2 linked regions of the Prochlorococcus marinus str. MIT 9312 genome follow. The protein of the gene in region 1 interacts with the protein of each later gene in a pairwise test. Links are inferred from orthologs where the notes say so. Each region holds a gene or a part of one and is shown in the gene's direction. Other genes may lie near its edges. The genes, in order: accC and ribD.

Evidence for each region.
Region 2: the proteins of accC (region 1) and ribD interact in binary tests that used the Escherichia coli proteins (3 or more experiments, as listed by UniProt). The link is inferred for Prochlorococcus marinus str. MIT 9312 from one-to-one orthologs.

What each region holds. Positions count from the first base shown.
Region 1 is NC_007577.1:62,856-72,801, forward strand. Bases 3,953-6,870 are described here. They hold accC (acetyl-CoA carboxylase biotin carboxylase subunit), read left to right. Parts: upstream 3,953-4,697; coding sequence 4,698-6,044; downstream 6,045-6,870. Other genes in these bases: PMT9312_RS00300 (hypothetical protein), read right to left, coding at 3,953-4,328; PMT9312_RS00315 (YggT family protein), read right to left, coding at 6,063-6,368; psbX (photosystem II reaction center X protein), read left to right, coding at 6,459-6,644; PMT9312_RS00325 (Ycf66 family protein), read left to right, coding at 6,725-6,870. In the rest of the region: chromosome segregation protein SMC, read left to right, coding at 1-1,964; PMT9312_RS00295 (PRC-barrel domain-containing protein), read left to right, coding at 2,010-3,059; more of PMT9312_RS00300, read right to left, coding at 3,063-3,952; more of PMT9312_RS00325, read left to right, coding at 6,871-7,651; PMT9312_RS00330 (chlorophyll a/b-binding protein), read right to left, coding at 7,652-7,927; PMT9312_RS00335 (ABC transporter ATP-binding protein/permease), read right to left, coding at 7,936-9,918. UniProt on the Escherichia coli protein: This protein is a component of the acetyl coenzyme A carboxylase complex; first, biotin carboxylase catalyzes the carboxylation of the carrier protein and then the transcarboxylase transfers the carboxyl group to form malonyl-CoA.
Region 2 is NC_007577.1:1,274,211-1,284,193, reverse strand. The notes cover bases 4,528-7,482. They hold ribD (bifunctional diaminohydroxyphosphoribosylaminopyrimidine deaminase/5-amino-6-(5-phosphoribosylamino)uracil reductase RibD), read left to right. Parts: upstream 4,528-5,435; coding sequence 5,436-6,530; downstream 6,531-7,482. Other genes in these bases: ftsH (ATP-dependent zinc metalloprotease FtsH), read left to right, coding at 6,646-7,482; PMT9312_RS07035 (DUF3122 domain-containing protein), read left to right, coding at 4,920-5,420; PMT9312_RS07040 (hypothetical protein), read left to right, coding at 4,640-4,945; PMT9312_RS07045 (bifunctional cobalt-precorrin-7 (C(5))-methyltransferase/cobalt-precorrin-6B (C(15))-methyltransferase), read right to left, coding at 4,528-4,610. In the rest of the region: PMT9312_RS07065 (DUF3611 family protein), read left to right, coding at 1-477; 5'/3'-nucleotidase SurE, read right to left, coding at 457-1,266; pheS (phenylalanine--tRNA ligase subunit alpha), read left to right, coding at 1,336-2,343; PMT9312_RS07050 (NAD(+) kinase), read left to right, coding at 2,414-3,322; more of PMT9312_RS07045, read right to left, coding at 3,336-4,527; more of ftsH, read left to right, coding at 7,483-8,508; argF (ornithine carbamoyltransferase), read left to right, coding at 8,537-9,463; transcriptional repressor LexA, read left to right, coding at 9,523-9,983. UniProt on the Escherichia coli protein: Converts 2,5-diamino-6-(ribosylamino)-4(3h)-pyrimidinone 5'-phosphate into 5-amino-6-(ribosylamino)-2,4(1h,3h)-pyrimidinedione 5'-phosphate.

The sequences.
Region 1 (9,946 bases):
GTATACATGGTTATGTAGCTCAACTTGGAGAGGTTAGTGAGAAAAATAGATATGCATTAGAAATTGCTGCTGGAAATAGACTAGGACAAATTGTTGTTGACAATGATCATATTGCAGCTAAAGCTATTGAAATTCTTAAAAAGAAGAAAGCGGGAAGATTAACTTTTTTACCTTTAAATAGAATTAAAAGTCAAAAGAAGAATTATGCAATTTCAAGATTTGAAAATAATAGAGAGCATGGATTCATTGATAAAGCCATTAATTTAATTACTTTTGATGAAGTTTATTCAGATGTTTTTAGATATGTTTTTGGAGATACATTGGTTTTCTCAGACTTAGCCTCAGCTAGATTATCTAAACAAAAAAATAGGTTGGTTACTTTAAGTGGTGAACTATTAGAAGCAAGTGGAGCTATTACAGGGGGCAGTAAGTTAAATAAAGATTTAGCTTATAGATTTGGAATTAATAATGATCTTGATGACTCTAGCCCTATAAAAGAAAGATTATTGGTTATTGAAGAAGCCTTAAGGGAGTCAAATAATGATTTAATTATAAAAAATAATAGACTCAATAAATTAAATTCTAACCGCAGTCATATAATTGAGGATTGTGCTTCATTTAACAAAGAAATTGAAGTGAATAAAAATTCTGTTGAAGTTGTCATGAAAAGAATTCAGGATTTCAAATTGAGTTTAAATAAACTTGATAGTGCTAATAATTTATTAGTTGAGGAGTTAGATAGTTTAAAAAATGAATTGAAGCCTCATCATGATAAGTTTGATCAATTGCAAATCATTCTTAAGGAGAATTATGAAAAAAATCAAAAATCATCATTAATAGCTTTTAATAACGATTTTAATAATCTTGATAAAAAACTTGAATTACATATTAAGGAGAGAGATACATTACTAGATAAGAAGAATCAATTTGCTTTAAATAAAGAGCGTATCAATAATTCATTAAAAATAACTTTATTACAAGAAAAAAACTTGCAGGAATCTATCAAAGAACTTGCAATTGCTCATAGTGAATGGATAGAAAAAAGAGATAAATTTAAAAAAGAGCTTTTAGTTCTCAATAATCAAAAAAATTCCCTAGAGAAGGATTTAGGTTTTTTGAGAAGAAAAAGAGATGAATTAAACTCTTCAATTTCAAATAAAAGGCAAGAATATAATAACTATCTATTGAAGCTTGAATATCTTGAAAGGGATATGCATTCTCTGAAAGAAGAGATGAGGAGCGAGAAAATAAAATTAGAAAATTATAAAAAAGATCTACCTAATCCTTTCCCAAAGCTTGAAGAATATGAAGAGAAGAGTCTTGAATCTGTTCAATCAGAAATCTCGATTATAAATGCAAAACTACAAAGCTTAGAACCTGTTAATATGCTGGCTCTTGATGAACTAGAAGAATTAATTGAGCGATTAAATGGTTTACGAGAAAAATTAGCAATCCTATCTAATGAAAGATCTGAATTATTGCTGAGAATAGAAACTGTATCGACTATGCGTCAGGAGGCTTTTATGCAAGCATTTTTAGAAGTTGATAAACACTTTAGAGAAATTTTCGCAAATTTATCTGATGGAGATGGTTTCCTTCAACTTGAAAATACTAATTCTCCTTTGGAAGGAGGATTAACTTTAGTTGCACATCCTAAGGGAAAAAATGTCAGAAGATTAGCCTCTATGTCAGGTGGTGAAAAATCATTAACTGCTTTAAGTTTTTTATTTGCGTTGCAAAAGTATAAACCTTCCCCTTTTTATGCATTAGATGAGGTTGATAGTTTTTTAGATGGTATCAATGTTGAAAGGTTGTCAAAATTAATATCTAATCAGTCATCAAATGCACAATTTATAGTCGTAAGTCATAGAAGGCCTATGATTAGTGCGTCTGAACGAACAATTGGTGTTGCGCAGGCACGAGGTGCTAATACTCAAGTTGTTGGGTTACCAAATGCTGCATAAACACACTTTTTTAAATTTATACGTCAGAATGATAAAAAGGTATTTATGAGTTTGTCTAACACATCTGCTAATAAGAATCGCCCTAATTCTGTTCCTAGCGAACGTTTATGGTTAAGGTCAGAATTAATGGGGACACAAGTTATAACTACTGATACTGGGAGGCGTTTAGGCGTAGTTGGTGAAGTTGTTGTTGATATTGACAGAAGGGAGGTGGTCGCTTTGGGACTAAGAGATAATCCACTTACAAGATTTTTACCAGGTTTGCCAAAATGGATGCCCTTAGAAAGTATAAAGCAAGTTGGAGATGTGATATTAGTTGACTCTCTAGATTCTTTGAGTGAAAGTTTTTCTCCAGAAAGATATGGAAAGGTAATTAATTGTCAGGTAATTACAGAGTCTGGACAACTTTTAGGTAGAGTTCTTGGGTTTTCGTTTGATATCGAGACAGGGGATTTAATTTCTCTTGTTATGGGTGCAGTAGGTGTTCCACTTTTAGGTGAGGGAGTTTTAAGTACTTGGGAAATTCCTGTTGAGGAAATTGTAAGTAGTGGTACGGATAGGATTATTGTTTATGAAGGGGCTGAAGAGAAATTGAACCAATTAAGTAGTGGATTACTTGAGAAACTTGGAGTCGGAGGTTCTTCATGGGATGAAAGGGAAGCAAATGGATACTCAGCAAATCTTGTCCCAGTTGAGAATCAGTTATTGTCAGGTTTGGAATCAGAAAAGCAAAACAATTTGGTTGAGGAATATGAAGAAGTTGTTGAACAAGATGATTATGAAGATGATTATGAAGATGAAGATGAACTTGAATATGTTGAAATAAAGGGTTCTTCAGAGGAAATCAATAACAGAAAAAAGTTATATATGGATAATGATTATTCTGATCAGATTGAGAATCAAAATAGTTTTAATCAAATAGATGAAGAAAAGAATATTGATTTTATGCAAAAGAAACAATCAACTACAAATTTAGCTTCAAAAAGACCAATTCAAAATGCAAAAGAAACTTTGGATATTGAACCACTAGATGCACAAAATTTAGTTAAAGATAATAAAAAGTCAGAAAAGTTTGAAATTGATGACCCTTGGTAATTTTCAAAGTTTTTTTATTGAATTAACAATTATAGAAGTAAGTTTTTCAGCAGCACCTTTATCGCCTCTCTCTTTGTGTAAATTATTACTAATACTTTTTAATTGATCCCTATTTTTAATAAGAAATAATACTTCTCTTGCAATTTTTCTGGGCGAAATATTTCCTATCCTTTCAGGGACAATCATTCTTTTAGCTTTAATATTTGGCCAAGCAAAAAACTTCTTTTTTTTAACATAAAAATATTGAATTATAAAAGTTAGGAATCTATTTATGAATGAAATTTTCCCGATTACTCCAAAAATACCATCCCAGGCATTCATCATATTTAAATGTTGAGTTGGTAGAACAACTAACATTGGAAGAGCAATTGCTGCTAATTCTGCAGTATTTGCTCCTACAGTTGTAATCGCAAGATCACATTCTTTCAATATTTCATAGCAAGGATGTTTCTTAATTAGATAAATTTTTGTATTTTTTGATGTTTCAATTACATAATCAAACCAGGAGTCTTTGATGTTTTTAATTTTTTTAATTTTTGATGAGTAATATTTCGCAATTGGATTGTTCTCACTTTGAAAAAATAAATATTCACTTTTATTAGTGGTTGGAGCCATGGGAATTATAAAATTTATATTTTGATTTTCTTCAGCTACATGATCTGCAATTTCTAAGAAGAAAGGAATTCCAACAGAGAGTTTTGCTTTTTTAGAACCAGGCAACAATGCAATATAGTGTTTTTCTTTATTTTTTAATGATATTTCATTATTAAGTTTGATATCTGCCATTAAATCGCCAATGATTTGACATTTATATTTATATCTTTTAGGAATTAACTCTTTTACTTTTAAATTCATGGCAGCAATTTTGTTAGTCCATTGAGGCCATCGCGCAATCCATTCAGCATATGTGATATTTAAATAACCTAATCTTTTAGCTAGTAAAATGCTCCAAAATTGATCTCCACCAAGGAAAATAACTACCCCTTTTTTTGGCCAATTAGCAAAAGAACTTGGCTTTATTAATAATTTCCAAAAACTTTTGGATTTTGTAATTAATTCGAATTTATTCCATGAATTTGCAACTAAATATTCTTTACCAGTCGCATTTGGGCAAGGAACAAGAACTAATCTAAGAGTTAAATCGAGTGTATCGTCATCACATAGAGTTTTATTTATTTTATTAAGCTCATCCACTAGAGGATTTACCCATGTAGCTAATTCACCAGGACCATTAGAAACTATAACTACTGCAACTGATTTTTTTTTCATTGCAGTTTAACCATAATACATTAAATGCGGACGGCGAGACTTGAACTCGCAAGGCCTAAGCCACACGCTCCTTAGACGTGCGCGTCTACCAATTCCGCCACGTCCGCAAAGGGTTTTCAAGCACCCGCGGGTACCTAAACCTTAAAGATATAATACATTATTGACTGAAATAAGGATGTAGTTCTAAAAGAGAATTTTTGTATATGATGAATTATTTTTCTATTGCATAAAAAAAATATTTATACATATATAACGTTCTAGGTTGTATTGTAAAAAATGTCCTCTGATAACTAAAAAAATTTTGTTAAATACTTTGGCAAAGAATTTTTTATTTTAAGTCATTTTCATTTCTTCAATTTAATTTTCATAATGGTTGAAAAAGTTTTAATTGCTAATCGTGGAGAAATAGCTTTACGAATTGTCAGAAGTTGTAGAGAACTAGGTATTGCAACAGTTGCAGTTTTTAGCACCGTAGATAAAAAAGCATTGCACGTTCAGCTTGCTGATGAAGCGGTGTGCGTTGGAGACTCGTTAAGTAATAAGAGTTATTTAAATATTCCAAATATACTTGCTGCTGCTACATCGAGAGGAGTTGATGCTATTCATCCTGGTTATGGATTTCTTGCTGAAAATGATAAATTTGCTGAGATGTGTAACGATCACGGCATAGTTTTTATTGGTCCATCTCCTAATGCTATTAGATCTATGGGAGATAAATCTACAGCTAAAGAAACTATGGAAGCAGTAGGAGTTCCAACAGTACCAGGTAGTAAAGGCTTGTTATCAAATGTTGATGAGGCTTATAAATTGGCAGATGATATTGGCTATCCGGTAATTATCAAAGCGACTGCTGGAGGAGGTGGAAGAGGTATGAGGCTGGTTGAAAATGCTGATAATCTTGAAAAAATGTTTAAAGCAGCTCAGGGTGAAGCAGAAGCAGCTTTTGGTAATGATGGTTTATATATGGAGAAATTTATAAAGAAGCCAAGACATGTAGAAATTCAAATTTTGGCGGATAGGTCGGGAAATGTTGTTCATTTAGGAGAGCGAGATTGTTCAGTTCAAAGAAGACATCAGAAGTTATTGGAAGAGTCTCCTAGCCCTGCAATTAACACTGAACTTAGAAAAAAAATGGGAAATGCAGCTATTGCTGCTGCAAAAAGTATCGGTTACGAAGGAGCTGGTACGGTTGAATTTTTAGTTGATGATGATAATTTTTATTTCATGGAAATGAATACTAGGATTCAAGTTGAACATCCTGTTACTGAAATGGTTACAGGAGTTGATTTAATAGCTGAGCAAATTAAAATCGCAAGCGGAGTAAACTTGGAATTTAATCAGGATGATATCAATTTAAACGGTCATGCCATTGAATGTAGAATCAACGCTGAAGATCCTTCTCATAATTTCCGACCATCACCTGGAAAAATAACTGGTTGGCTTCCTCCTGGCGGCCCTGGTGTAAGGGTGGATAGTCATGTTTATACTGGCTATGAAATACCTCCATTCTATGACTCATTAATTGGTAAATTAATAGTCTGGGGAAAAGATCGTAATACTGCAATTAAACGTATGAATAGGGCTTTAAATGAATGCGCGGTAACCGGCATTCCTACAACAATTAACTTTCATCTAACTTTACTGAATAAAGCTAAATTTAAGGAAGGTAAGATACATACTAAATATGTAGAAGAAGAATTATTGCCAAATTACTGAGGAATAATTAAATAATTACTATGAAATGTGTGTATGCAATGCAAGTTTTATAAGACCTTGTTGACCCACTAAAATCTCTCTTAAAAAGCTTATAATTCCAATCCAGATTACAGGTCCCACATCAACTCCTCCTATAGGGGGAATTAATTTTCTTGTTAAATTCAGAATAGAGCTTGATGGTATTGAAACTAATAACCATAAACCTTTACTTAAATCAATTTTTGGGTACCAAGTAAGAATTAATCTTATTAAAAAAATTACAGTTAGATATGATAGAGAGATTCCTAAGCTAACATCTAAAATTTGGAGAGATTCTACAAGCAAGGAAATCACAATTATTTAACTCATCTTAATAAATAACCCATTGAAACGTATTTAATTCGTATTATAAATTGAGAATTTAATATTTAACCAGTGTTTCAAATCTCAAATTTATTACTAGCTGCAGATTTTTCTTCTGAAGTTGCAAATAATTCCGCAGTTGGAATGATAGGTAGTTTTATTGCCGCCGCTTTACTTATCGTTATTCCAGCTACTGCATTTTTGATTTTTGTTAGTCAGAAAGATTCCCTCAATCGTACATCTACTGGAAGACGCTAGTTTTTGTAGAAGTTTTAAGTACACTATATATATAGGGTGATTTAATTTCCCCTTTAAAAAATAAATTTTGGAGAAAGAATGTGGTCAATGCTAGTCTCAATTGGGCCAGTATTGTTGGTATAGTTCTCGCTGTAGGTGGAGGAGGCCTTTATTTTTTAAGGTCTTTTAAACCTGCATTAGCAAGAGATTATGATGTTTTCTTCGCAGCAATAGGACTTTTGTGCGGAGGGATATTATTTTTTCAAGGCTGGAGATTAGATCCTATTCTTCAGTTTGGTCAGTTTTTGTTAGCAGGAACCACAGTTTTTTTTGCATATGAAAGTGTGCGATTAAGGGGAGTTGCTACTGATCAAGCAAGAAGATCATCTTATTTTGATGATGATCCTATTTCTGATGTGCCCAGAAATTCTAGAGGTCGATTTAATGACGAATACGATAGGTTTGAGGAAGCTGAAAGACCATCAAGAAGATTTAACCCTCAAGAAGATGAATTTGAAGATGAATATATGGATGGGAGATCTCTTAGAAGAAATGTTTCAAGAGCCATTCCTGCTTCTGCTGCAAGTAGAAGCAGGCCATCTAAAAGAGAAGCAAATCAGTTTGAAAATGACGAACCTATAAGAAGAAGAAAGACTCCTGGAGATACAAATAGTAATCAATCAGAAAGAAATAACTTTGGTGAAAGAAGAAACTTATCTCGTAATGAAGTTAAAACAGGATCAAGACCCAGAATAAATCGGACAGTATCTAGGCAAGATAATAGTTCTACACCTGATAATTCTTCTCAATCAAGAAAGAAACCTTCAAGATCTCCTATTAGGCAGCAAACTTCAACAGAGCTAGTAGAAGATGCTTCATTCAAAGATGTTAATCAAGTCAAAAAAACTCGAGAGTCTCGGAGAGTCAGCTCTTCAGCGAGATCAAGTGCAAAAAATCAAAATGGTAGATATACCGTTGGAAAAAATAAAAAGAAACCTAGAGATAACAGTTCTAGATTTGATGATTAATTATAAGATTCCTGCCCATTTTAAAAACGATTGTTGACTAAATAATTCAATTAGTATTATTGCTAGGAATCCGATCATTGCAAATCTTCCATTAGTTATTTCAGAATAATTACTCCATCCGAATTTATATTCATCTTCAATATCTATTGATTTTTCATCAAATTTAATATCTGCAGTTTGTTCACTTTTGTCATTTTTATCTTTCTTTTTTTCTATAGAACTCTCATTCTCTAAATTAGTGACTTCTGAGTTAGTTTGTTCTTCTTTAGAATTCATTTTTTTTCCTAATCCTTAAAATTATACTTATCAGAAGTCACTAATTTCCAGTCTCCTTGTCCATTTAATTCTAAAATATTTTCATGAAAATCTTTTAAGCTAGGTCTATGTCCAACACTAATAAGAGATAGTTCTCTTTCCTTTAGTAAACCATATAGTTTTTTTTCAGTATCAATATCTAAAGCACTTGTTGCTTCATCAAGTACTGCAAATCTTGGAGAATTTAGTAAAAGTCTTGCAAAAGCTAATCTTTGTTGTTCGCCTAGAGAAAGAATTCTTGGCCAATCTTGTTTGATATCAAGATTAGGATAACGATCCACTAATGTTTTTAAATTTACTTCATGAAGTACAGCAGTAAGATGTTCATCACTAAATTTTTGAACTTCTGTGGGATAACATAATTGTTCCCTTAAAGAACCTAGTAACATATAAGGTTTCTGAGGTATGAATAATAATTCCCCAATTTTTGGTTTTTTTATTACTCCCTGATCTGGTTCCCATAAACCACTAATCATTCTTAGCAAAGATGTTTTTCCACATCCAGAAGGTCCTACAACCAAAAGTGATTGATTATTATTGATGCTCAAATTTAAATTCTTAATAATTTTTTTATCCGAGCCTGGGGGATAAAGGTCAGCATTTTTAATAAGAATTGAGGGATAATCTGAAATAACGTTTTGATTGCTTATAGGGTTAGTTTGACTAATAGATTCGACTTTTGATTGGAATCCTTCTAATCTTCCGATTCCAGCAGTAAATTTTGCAAGTTCTTCTATTTGATTAACAATGAAAAATAACGAACCTTCGACCATGCCAAATGCAAAGCTTGCCTGAATAAAACGCCCATAATCAATATCACCTTTAAAGTAAGGTATTGCCATTATTAAATATGGGAAGAAATTTCCAGCATAATTAATGGATCTTCTCATAACGTCAATTATTACTCTCCATATAATCAGTAAATTAAAGTTTCTTACCACTTCTCCTAATCGCCTTTCAGTTTCATTGCGCTCAGGATTTTCCCCGGCGTAAAAAGCTATTGATTCAGCGTTATCTCTAATATGTACCAAGCCATATCGAAAATCTGCTTCGTATCTGAGTTGATCAAAGTCTATCTTTACAAGATTTTTACCAGCAACTAAAAGGATAGAAGTTGCAAATGCAGCGTAACCAAATAAAGAAAAAGTAAGTGTTGTACTGATACTCCATAAAATAAGAATATTAAGCGAAAATGTGAGTAGTGCATCAAAAACACCTAATGTAAAAGACAGGCTTTGCCCCGTAAAAGCTCGGGTATCATCTGTAATCCTTTGATCAGGATTATCTACATCAGTTTGCTCTTCATCATTGGGATTTAATTGGTAATAAGCTTTATTAGTCATATAATCTTTGACTAAACTTTTTGAAAGCCATTCTCTCCAAATTATTCCCAATTTATATGTAAAAAATATTTGGGAAACACGTATTGGTAGAGCAACAGCAAAACAACAAGCGTAAATCCCCAATATCCGATAAAATCCATCTTCTTGCTTTTCTACCAAAGCATTTGTTAAATCTCTTGCTATAAATCCTATTCCTGCGTTTATTCCGTTTACAGCTAAAAGCATTAATACAATTATCGCAAGGAATAACCAATGTAACCATCTACGGTTTTTTAATTGAAGTCTTAAGCTAAAAAAGCTTCCTGATCCAATTAGAAATAAGGCAGAGAAAAGCAATCCCCAGCTCCCAGCCCAAATTGAATTGATAATACTTACTACACCGCCGAAATACTTTTCAAGAAAAATAGGTTGAAAGTTTTCGAAAAAACTTATTATTCCTGTAAGACCAACAAGCACTATTCCCCCAACACAAAATAAAAGAGATATCAAAAGCCATATGAATTGAAATCCATTACATTGATCTATTGGGAGAAAAAATGGCTGAGATAGTTTCCTTAATTTTTGTAATTGATAAAGTATTTTAGATTTATTTTTAACGGCTTTATTCATTACTCGACAAGTTGTATAAAATAAATTA
Region 2 (9,983 bases), 1.2 Mb from region 1 along the record:
ATACGCTTTTGGGTTCAATCCATTTTAGGTGTTGTTGTTGCGGCTGTTTTGCTTTTTTCAAATGTTGTAAATAATAGCGAAGGACAGCTTGGATTAACGCCTGGACTATCACTAACAACAATTTCTTTAATTTTACTACTTTTTAGTCTTTGGCAAGGTTGGTTAATAGTTAGAACTGGTAGAGCAATTGCAAGCAACGCAAGACCCTCAAGAGGACAAACAAGTAAATTAATAAAAAGAGGCTTGGTAGTTGATTTACTAGGGACTTTGTTTGGGTTAGTTGGATATCAAGCACTTATGGGTGCGCTATTTATACAAGCATCATCTCAAACAACAGGGCAATTGATAACTGCAACATCTGATATCCCAATCACTGGGCTTGAGATTTTATCGGTGCTCAGTAATACACAAGTTATTGCTGCTCACTTTTTTGGACTTTGCTTTTCTTTATGGCTTTTAAGAAGGATTTACAAATGAATTATTTATCTTAGGCAATAACTCCAAACCACCTCTCCAAAATAAATCTGGTTCAACGGGTGTAAGCGATATTTTATTTTCTTGTATTTGAGATACATCACTGGGCCAATTTTTTGGACCGTAACCTTTTGATTTAAGATCTAAAACTACCTCACCTGCTAACCAATAATAATCATCACCCCTTGGGTCTTCCCGTTTAGAAAATTGATTTTTATATTTTCTGATTGATAATCTTGTCCAGGATAATTCTTTTATTTTATTTTTCTCGCAGGGAGGAATATTCAAATTTAGTAGAAGTGAAGGTGGCCAACTATCCTTAATTGCTTGTTCTGCAATATTTATTGCCATTTCTCCAGCAAATTCAAAATTCTTCCATTTAAAACTCGCAACACTTATTGCCATGGAGGGAACATTTTCTAAAGTTCCCTCCATGGCTGCTGCAACAGTGCCTGAACAAAAAATATCTGTCCCTAAATTTGGCCCGTGATTTATTCCAGATAGAACTAGATCAGGTTTATTATCCAAGAGCTCAGATAATGCTAATTTGACGCAATCAGCAGGCGTGCCCGAACATCCCCAAGCTTTGATCCCTCTCTCAAATAATTCGTCTGCCCTTTCCACTCTTAGTGGAGATTGCAAAGTAAGACCATGACCAGTAGCTGATCTTTCTTGGTCAGGACATACTACTGTTACCTTATGACCTCTCTTCTGTGCTGATTTGGCTAAAGCTCTTAATCCCTCTGCAAAAACACCATCATCATTACTAATTAATATATTTAACGATTCCATTATTCAATACATTTTATTTATGGACGATATTTAAGTAAGATGAAAGCAATACCTACTTTTACTATATCAGTGCGTCAAATTGAATCATTAAGTCAAATTGAGGAAAAACTAAATAATCTTTCTCTAACAGCAAAAAATAATATAGATAATGCTTCTACTCATGAAGAACTGGATAAATTAAGAGTTTCCTTACTAGGAAAAAAAGGTGATTTGTCAATAATTCTGAAAATAATGGGTCAATTATCTGCTGCCGAAAGACCAATTGTTGGCCAAAAAGCAAATTTTATAAAGATAAATTTGCAAGATTTACTTAATAAAAGAAAAAATCAATTAAATAATGAAGCCTTAGATCAGCAGATCAAAAATGAAAAAATTGATGTAACTATTCCTTCAATTGGAACACCTCCTGGAAGCAAGCATCCCTTAATTTCAACTCAAGATGAGATCATAGATATTTTTTGTGGTTTAGGTTATACCGTTGAAAGTGGTCCTGAAATAGAAAGTGATTTTTATAATTTTGAGTCTCTAAATATACCCAAAAATCATCCTGCAAGAGATATGCAAGATACTTTCTATTTAGATGAAAATCGACTTTTGAGGACCCATACTTCTCCCGTTCAGATAAGGTACTTAGAAAAAAATCCTCCTCCAGTAAGAATTATTGCTCCTGGGAGAGTTTATAGGAGAGATGCTGTAGATGCTACCCACTCTCCAGTATTTAATCAGGTTGAGGTTTTATGCATAGATCAAGATATAAATTTTAGCCACCTAAGAGGGACAGTTCTTACTTTTTTAAAGACTTTTTTTGGAGATATTCCTGTAAGATTTAGAGCTAGTTATTTCCCATTCACTGAACCCTCGGCCGAAGTGGACGTTCAATGGAAAGGTAAATGGTTAGAAGTAATGGGCTGCGGAATGGTAGATCCCAAGGTTTTGGAGAAATTAGGAATAGATTCTGAAAAATGGACTGGATTTGCAGCTGGATTAGGCGTTGAAAGATTTTGTATGGTAAGACATCAGATTGACGATATTAGAAAATTTTATACAAATGATCTTAGATTCTTAGAACAGTTTTAATAGAATTTAAGTTATAAATTATGATTGTCCAGCAAATTAGTTTAAAATAGTTGTAGTTTTAGTTTTTTGATTGGTACTTAAAGCAGGACTAATAGTTAATGATGGGAAAGAACTAGCCGTTCAAACCGCAAGTTCTGTTCAGGAAAAATTGGAAAAATCCAATTATGAGGTCATAAGGGTTAGTAGCTCTGGTGGAATGGTTGGATTTGCCAATCCTGATCAACATGTTCGTCCATTGGGATATACCAATTGTGTTCCCGAGGGGTTTGATTCCTCAATGGAATTTGCAATTGTTCTTGGCGGAGATGGAACTGTGCTTTCTGCTGCAAGGCAAACGGCACCTGCAAAAATTCCAATCCTTACAATAAATACTGGTCATTTAGGATTTCTTGCGGAAGCTTATTTATCCAACCTAAATGAAGCTATAGATAAAATTATTACTGGGAATTGGGATATTGAAGAAAGAACTTGTTTTATCGTTAGTGTAATGAGGAATGATCAGAGGAGGTGGGAGTCTCTCTGCCTTAATGAGATGGCCCTTCATAGAGAACCTCTTACAAGTATGTGTCATTTTGAGATCTCTATAGGAAGACATGCCCCTGTGGATATTTCGGCTGATGGTGTAATCTTATCTACTCCAACTGGATCTACTGCATATTCTCTTAGTGCTGGAGGACCAGTTATTACTCCTGATTGTCCAGTTGTTCAATTAACTCCAATTGCGCCGCATTCATTGGCATCAAGGGCACTAGTTTTTAATGATTCAGAGCCAGTAACTGTTTTCCCTGCAACTCCTGAAAGATTAGTAATGGTTGTGGATGGAAATGCTGGTTGTTACGTTTGGCCTGAAGATAGAGTTTTGATAAGAAAAAGTAAACACTCAGTTAAGTTTATTAGACTTGAAGATCATGAATTTTTTCAAGTATTAAGAAATAAACTAGGTTGGGGATTACCCCATGTGGCTAAACCAAACAAATAAAAATTATCTTAATTTATTTTTTCCCTTTTAATAAAAATACAGGATTATTTGGTTCTAATCTCATTCCTTCTGCGATACTTAAACTTTTGTAAGTCTGTATTAAATTTAAATTTGTATTAAAATTTTTATTTTCTAATTCCTCTTTTAATTCTTCTATAGTTTGAATATCTATTATTGGGATTAAGATAATATCTCCACTACTCATATCTTGGCCCAGTTTATTAATGATTTGAAGTTTAGTCTTTTTATCGCATCCTCCAATTACTAATCTATTAGGTTTTTCAAAAGAAATAAAATTTATCTTGTTGAAGGTATTATTTATGTCTTCCTCAAAAATAGATTTTGGTTTAACTCCCAGCCTTTTTGAGTTTTCTAATATTAAGCCTTTTGAGCCAATTCTTTTATCGATACAAAATAAATCTAAATTAGGCCTTAGTTTTAATGCCTCTAAACCAATTGATCCACAACCTGCTCCTATATCCCAAATTACACCTTTTTTTGGGAGTTCTAAATCAGCTAAGATTTGAATACGAACCTCCCTTTTAGTTAATAAATTTGGTCTGTCTTCAAAAGTTTTAAAAATAATGTCACTGATTCCGAAAAGAGGTAAATCATTATTCGAAAAAATTTTCCTTGCTTTTGTTAGAACAGCAATGTTCAAACTCGAGATATCGGAGGGCAATGACTCTTTAAGATTTAATTTTCTTATATTTTCATTGTCGAAACCTATTTCTTCACAAAGCCAAAAATCATAAAAGTCAATCAGATTTAATTCTGATAAGTTTTTTTGGATAATTTCTAAACTTTTGTTGTTTGAATCTGTAATAATAGCCAAACTTGAAGGCTTGGTTTTAAGTGCCTCAACTAACTTAGTGGAATCTCTCCCATGAATACTTACATTAATAGTATCCTGCCAAGGAATTTTTAACTTACTAAATGCTAATTGAATACAAGTATTTGAAGGGTAGAAATTTAATTCATCTTTTGAAAAATTTTCTAGGAGTATTCTTCCAATTCCAAACCAAAGAGGATCGCCTCTTGAAATTAAAATAACATCATTTTTTTGAGACCGAAGCCAGTTAATGAGTTCGTTATTACTTTTGCTTGCATAAAATAATTTTTTTTGTTTTAAATCGTTTTCGCTCCATGATTTAATTTTTTCAAGATATGAATTAGGCACTGCAATATTTACTGTCTCATTAAATAGATTTTGTAATTTAAAAGGTAAATCTTCAAATTTAAAAGAATTAATCCCTACAATATAAATTTTTCTATTTATTTCAGTCATGAATATCTAAGGAAAAGAATCTAATCTATTTGAATGTTTTAGTGAATTATCCTATTATTGATCGAGTTACAATAATAAATCAATTGTCTGAAAGGAGAAAGAGATTACATGATTTATTATTAACCTTAATTAATAAGGATAGTGAATTTGAGTGTCTTGAAGAAGATTCTAGCGAATTAACATCTAGCTATTCTGAAAAAGACTCTTTGAATTTATCTCGAGTTATAGAAAAAAATCGTAAAATAATTAAAAGATATCAAGCTATAGTTAGAACAGCTGTAACTTTAGATGCTCTTATGGATTCTGAAAATGAGGAAAATTACAAAATCAAATAATAATATTTTTTTAAAAGGGATATTAATATTGATGATATTTCTGTCTTTTATTTTTAACCCATTAAAAGTTTATGCAGAAATTGCAGAAACGGAAATTAATGGTGAACTGATAAATGCGAGTAGTGAGTTTTTAAGGGATTTGGACTTTGAAACTTGGCAGTTAGTAGCTTATAAATCTCCTCTTTTTGAAGACAAATTAATTCTAAGGGTTATAGGATATCCTGGAACTTTAAGGATCGACCACCCCACTGTATTAAGGGTTGAATCTGGAAGAAAAAGCTGGTTAATGAATGACAAAACATTACTTAACTTAGAATTAGCAAATGATGTTAGACAAGCAGCTGCAGAATTTGATCTTGATGAGCTTATTCAAAATATTGATAAAAATAGACCATTGAGATTATCTTTATCAGGTGTTTTTTCAGAGTTACCTGTTCCTCCTTTTTTGGTTAAAGAATGGAGATCACTAAGTTGATTATTGATTCACGAGATGTCTGAAAAAAATGTAAGCCATATAAAATGGATGAAGAGAGCTATTTTTTTAGCTTCATTAGGTAAAGGTAAAACTAGCCCAAATCCTTTGGTGGGAGCAGTAATACTAGATAAAAATGGAAATCTTATTTCTGAAGGTTTTCATTACAAGGCTGGGGAACCTCATGCTGAGGTAATGGCTTTTAATAATTTAAAAAAAGAGGTTAAAGATGGTTATATGTATGTGAATCTCGAACCTTGCTGCCACCATGGTAAAACACCTCCATGTGTTGATAAAGTGATATCGTCTGGGATTAAAAAAATATATATCTCTATTCAAGATCCTGATAAAAGAGTATCTGGTAAAGGTATTAAATTGCTCAAACAAGCTGGAATTAAAGTTCACTTAGGATTATGTAAAAAAGAATCTTTAGAATTAAATAAGGCTTTTATTTACAGGACCATAACTGAGAAATCATTTGGAGTTCTTAAATGGGCAATGAGTATTGATGGACGGATAGGTTTAAAAAATGGTAAAAGTAAATGGATTACTAATAAAGATTCAAGATCATTAGTGCATTCTTTTAGAACTGAATTTGATGCAATAATTATTGGTGGAAACACATTAAGACAGGATAATCCACTATTGACTACTAGAGGTTTGAAAAATCCTGAACCATTGCGAGTTGTTTTCACAAAAACCTTAGATTTACCTCCAAAATCTAATCTTTGGGATTGTGATGAGGCAAAAACTTTAGTTATTTATGATTCTTCAACGGCCAATGAAAAATTTCTTACCAACATTCCACAATGTGTGGAAGTTGAAAAGGTATCATCAGATAATCCAGAGTTAATTTCAAAATTATTAGCTAAAAGAGGATGTAACAAAGTTTTGTGGGAATGTGGCCCAAAATTGGCGACTTCGGCTGTTAAGTCAGATTGCATTAATGAAATAATATCTTTTATTGCACCAAAAATTTTAGGAGGCCAAACTAATATGAACCCCCTTGGAGATTTTCAATTTGAAGAAATGCATGAGATTATAAAATTAAGTGATTCTCAGGTTAGTTTGATTGGTAATGATATATGCGTAAAGAGTGAATTAAAAATTTAGTTTTCACTATTAAACTCAATGGGTCAAAGTACCGTACGGTTCTTACCCAAAAAAAATAATACAGATACAGAAACTTTTCGTTTAGTTTATAATAAGTTCAAATTTGCCCACAATCATGCCAATAAGACAAGACGATAATCAACCTAATAGAAGATTTGGAATTGTAAATATCATTTTGATAGGAGTTGGAGCATTACTTTTGTTTAGTAGCCTTTTCCCTAGTCAAAATATGCAGATACCGAGAGTTCCCTACTCCTTATTTATAGATCAGGTTAATGATGGGGAAGTTAAAAGAGCGTACATAACACAGGAGCAAATCAGGTATGAACTTAATGGTGCTGAAGAAGGTGCACCTTCAGTTTTAGCAACCACCCCAATTTTTGATATGGATCTTCCACAAAGGTTGGAGAGTAAAGGGGTTGAATTCGCTGCTGCTCCTCCAAAGAAACCTAATTTCTTTTCAACTATCTTGAGCTGGGTTGTTCCGCCTTTAATTTTTATTCTTGTTCTGCAATTCTTTGCTAGAAGAAGTATGGGAGGCGGAGGTGCTCAAGGAGCTCTAAGTTTTACTAAAAGTAAAGCTAAAGTATATGTACCCGATGATGAATCAAAAGTAACTTTTGCAGATGTGGCAGGGGTTGACGAAGCTAAGGACGAATTAACGGAAATCGTTGATTTCTTAAAAAAACCTGAGAGATATACAGATATTGGTGCCCGAATTCCAAAGGGAGTTCTTCTTGTAGGCCCTCCAGGAACAGGAAAAACTCTTCTTTCAAAAGCTGTTGCTGGAGAAGCAGAAGTTCCATTCTTCATTATTTCTGGCTCTGAATTTGTTGAGCTTTTTGTAGGTGCAGGTGCAGCAAGAGTCAGGGATTTATTTGAGCAAGCTAAGAAAAAAGCCCCTTGCATTATTTTTATTGACGAATTAGATGCTATTGGTAAAAGTCGTTCAGGATCAATGGGAGTAGTTGGTGGTAATGATGAGAGAGAACAAACTTTAAATCAGCTTCTTACCGAAATGGATGGATTTGCCTCTGCTGATAAGCCTGTTATAGTACTTGCTGCTACTAACCAGCCCGAAGTGCTTGACGCGGCCCTTCTAAGACCAGGAAGATTTGATAGACAGGTTTTAGTTGATAGACCAGATTTATCCGGCAGAAAAACTATATTAGAGATCTACACAAAAAAAGTTAAACTTTCAGATTCAATAGATTTAGATTCTATAGCTCAAGCTACAAGTGGGTTTGCCGGTGCAGACCTGGCAAATATGGTTAATGAAGCAGCTCTTCTAGCAGCTAGAGCAAAGAGGAAAAGTGTTGAACAACAAGACTTAAGTGAGGCTATTGAAAGAGTAGTTGCTGGTCTTGAGAAGAAAAGTAGAGTTCTCCAAGATGATGAGAAGAAAGTTGTTGCTTATCACGAAGTAGGCCATGCAATTGTTGGTCATTTAATGCCAGGAGGTTCAAAAGTTGCAAAAATTTCAATAGTGCCAAGAGGAATGAGCGCACTTGGATATACTCTTCAATTGCCTACTGAGGAGAGATTTCTTAATTCAAAAGAAGAATTAAAAGGTCAGATAGCAACACTCTTAGGCGGCCGGTCTGCAGAAGAGGTGGTTTTCGGAAAAATTACTACAGGTGCTTCTAATGATCTTCAAAGGGCTACAGATATAGCAGAACAAATGGTAGGCACATTTGGCATGAGCGATATTCTTGGTCCACTTGCTTATGATAAACAAGGTGGTGGGCAATTCTTGGGTAATGGTAATAATCCAAGAAGGTCAGTTAGTGATGCTACAGCTCAAGCGATAGATAAAGAAGTAAGAGATCTAGTAGATGATGCTCACGAAACTGCATTGAACATTTTAAGGAATAATTTACCATTACTTGAATCAATTTCACAAAAAATTCTTGAAGAAGAAGTTATTGAGGGTGAGGAGTTGAAAAATCTGCTTTCAGAATCTAAGTTACCTGCATAGTAGAATCTAGATCTCACTAGAATTATTCATGGTAAAACCAAATAAGCTTGCTAATAATAATTATCTATCAAGCTTTGATATGACAACTGATGAGTTTATTAATATTTTAGACCTTGCAAAAAATTTTAAAAATAAAAAGATAAATATTGATCCTAACAATAAAGTTTTAGGATTAATATTTGATAAGTCATCAACACGAACAAGAGTTAGTTTTCAAGTCGCGATGTCACGACTTGGTGGAACCACTATCGACCTAAATCCGATTACATCCCAAATAGGAAGAGGAGAGCCCATTAAAGATACTGCTAGAGTTCTAAGTAGATATTGCGATGTTATTGCAATTAGAACTTTTAATCATTCAGATCTAGAAGAATATGCAAAATGGTCTACGATACCAGTAATTAATGCTCTTACAGATTTAGAACATCCCTGCCAAGCTCTAGCAGATTTTTTGACAATTCAAGAGGAGTTTATCGATTTTAGAAATGTAGTTTTGACATTTATAGGTGATGGTAATAACGTCGCAAACTCCCTTATTCTATGTGGAGCATTACTAGGAGTAGAAGTTAGAATTGCATGCCCAAGAGGTTATGAACCAAATGTCTCGGTTATTAACAAAGCACTTGAAATTTACAAAAATAAGAATTTGTTGAAAATCATTCATGATCCTTATGATGCTGTATTAGGGGCAAATGTTCTTTATACAGATGTTTGGTCATCTATGGGAGAGGAAAATCAAAAAGAAGATAAAGATAAAGATTTTAAAGGATTTACTATTAATAGCAGTTTAGTAAGAAAGGCAAATAAAGATGCAATTATTCTCCATTGTCTGCCAGCATATAGGGGTAAAGAAATTTCAGCAGAAGTTTTTGAGAGTAAAATTAGTAGAATTTTTAAGCAGGCAGAAAATAGGTTGCATGTCCAGCAAGCTCTTTTGGCAGGATTGTTAAGTTAAATAGTTGCAATAATTCCTTTTAAGAGGTACAAATGTATTAGTTTGCATTTGCTTTAGAGATGATTCCTTCTGAAAAGACTCTTACTGAGCCACAAAATGAGCTTTTTGAATGGATAAGGGATTATATGAATGAATTTCAACATAGTCCATCTATAAGACAAATGATGCAGGCTATGGGATTAAAATCTCCAGCACCTATTCAAAGTCGTCTTAAGCATCTTCAGGATAAAGGTTTTATTAAATGGCAAGAAGGTAAAGCGAGGACTTTGCAAATTGTCGAGGATGTTTTCAGACAAGGGATCCCAATACTTGGATCTATTGCAGCTGGAGGATTGATTGAAACTTTTAATGATTTTCAAGAAGAGTTAGATATATCTTCAGTAATTAAAAAAAAGGGATTATTTGCTTTAATTGTAAATGGTGATTCCATGAAAGATGCTTTCATCGCTGATGGAGATACAGTTTTGTTAGAACCGATAGAAAGCACAGGAAGCATTAAAAATGGAACTATAGTGAGTGC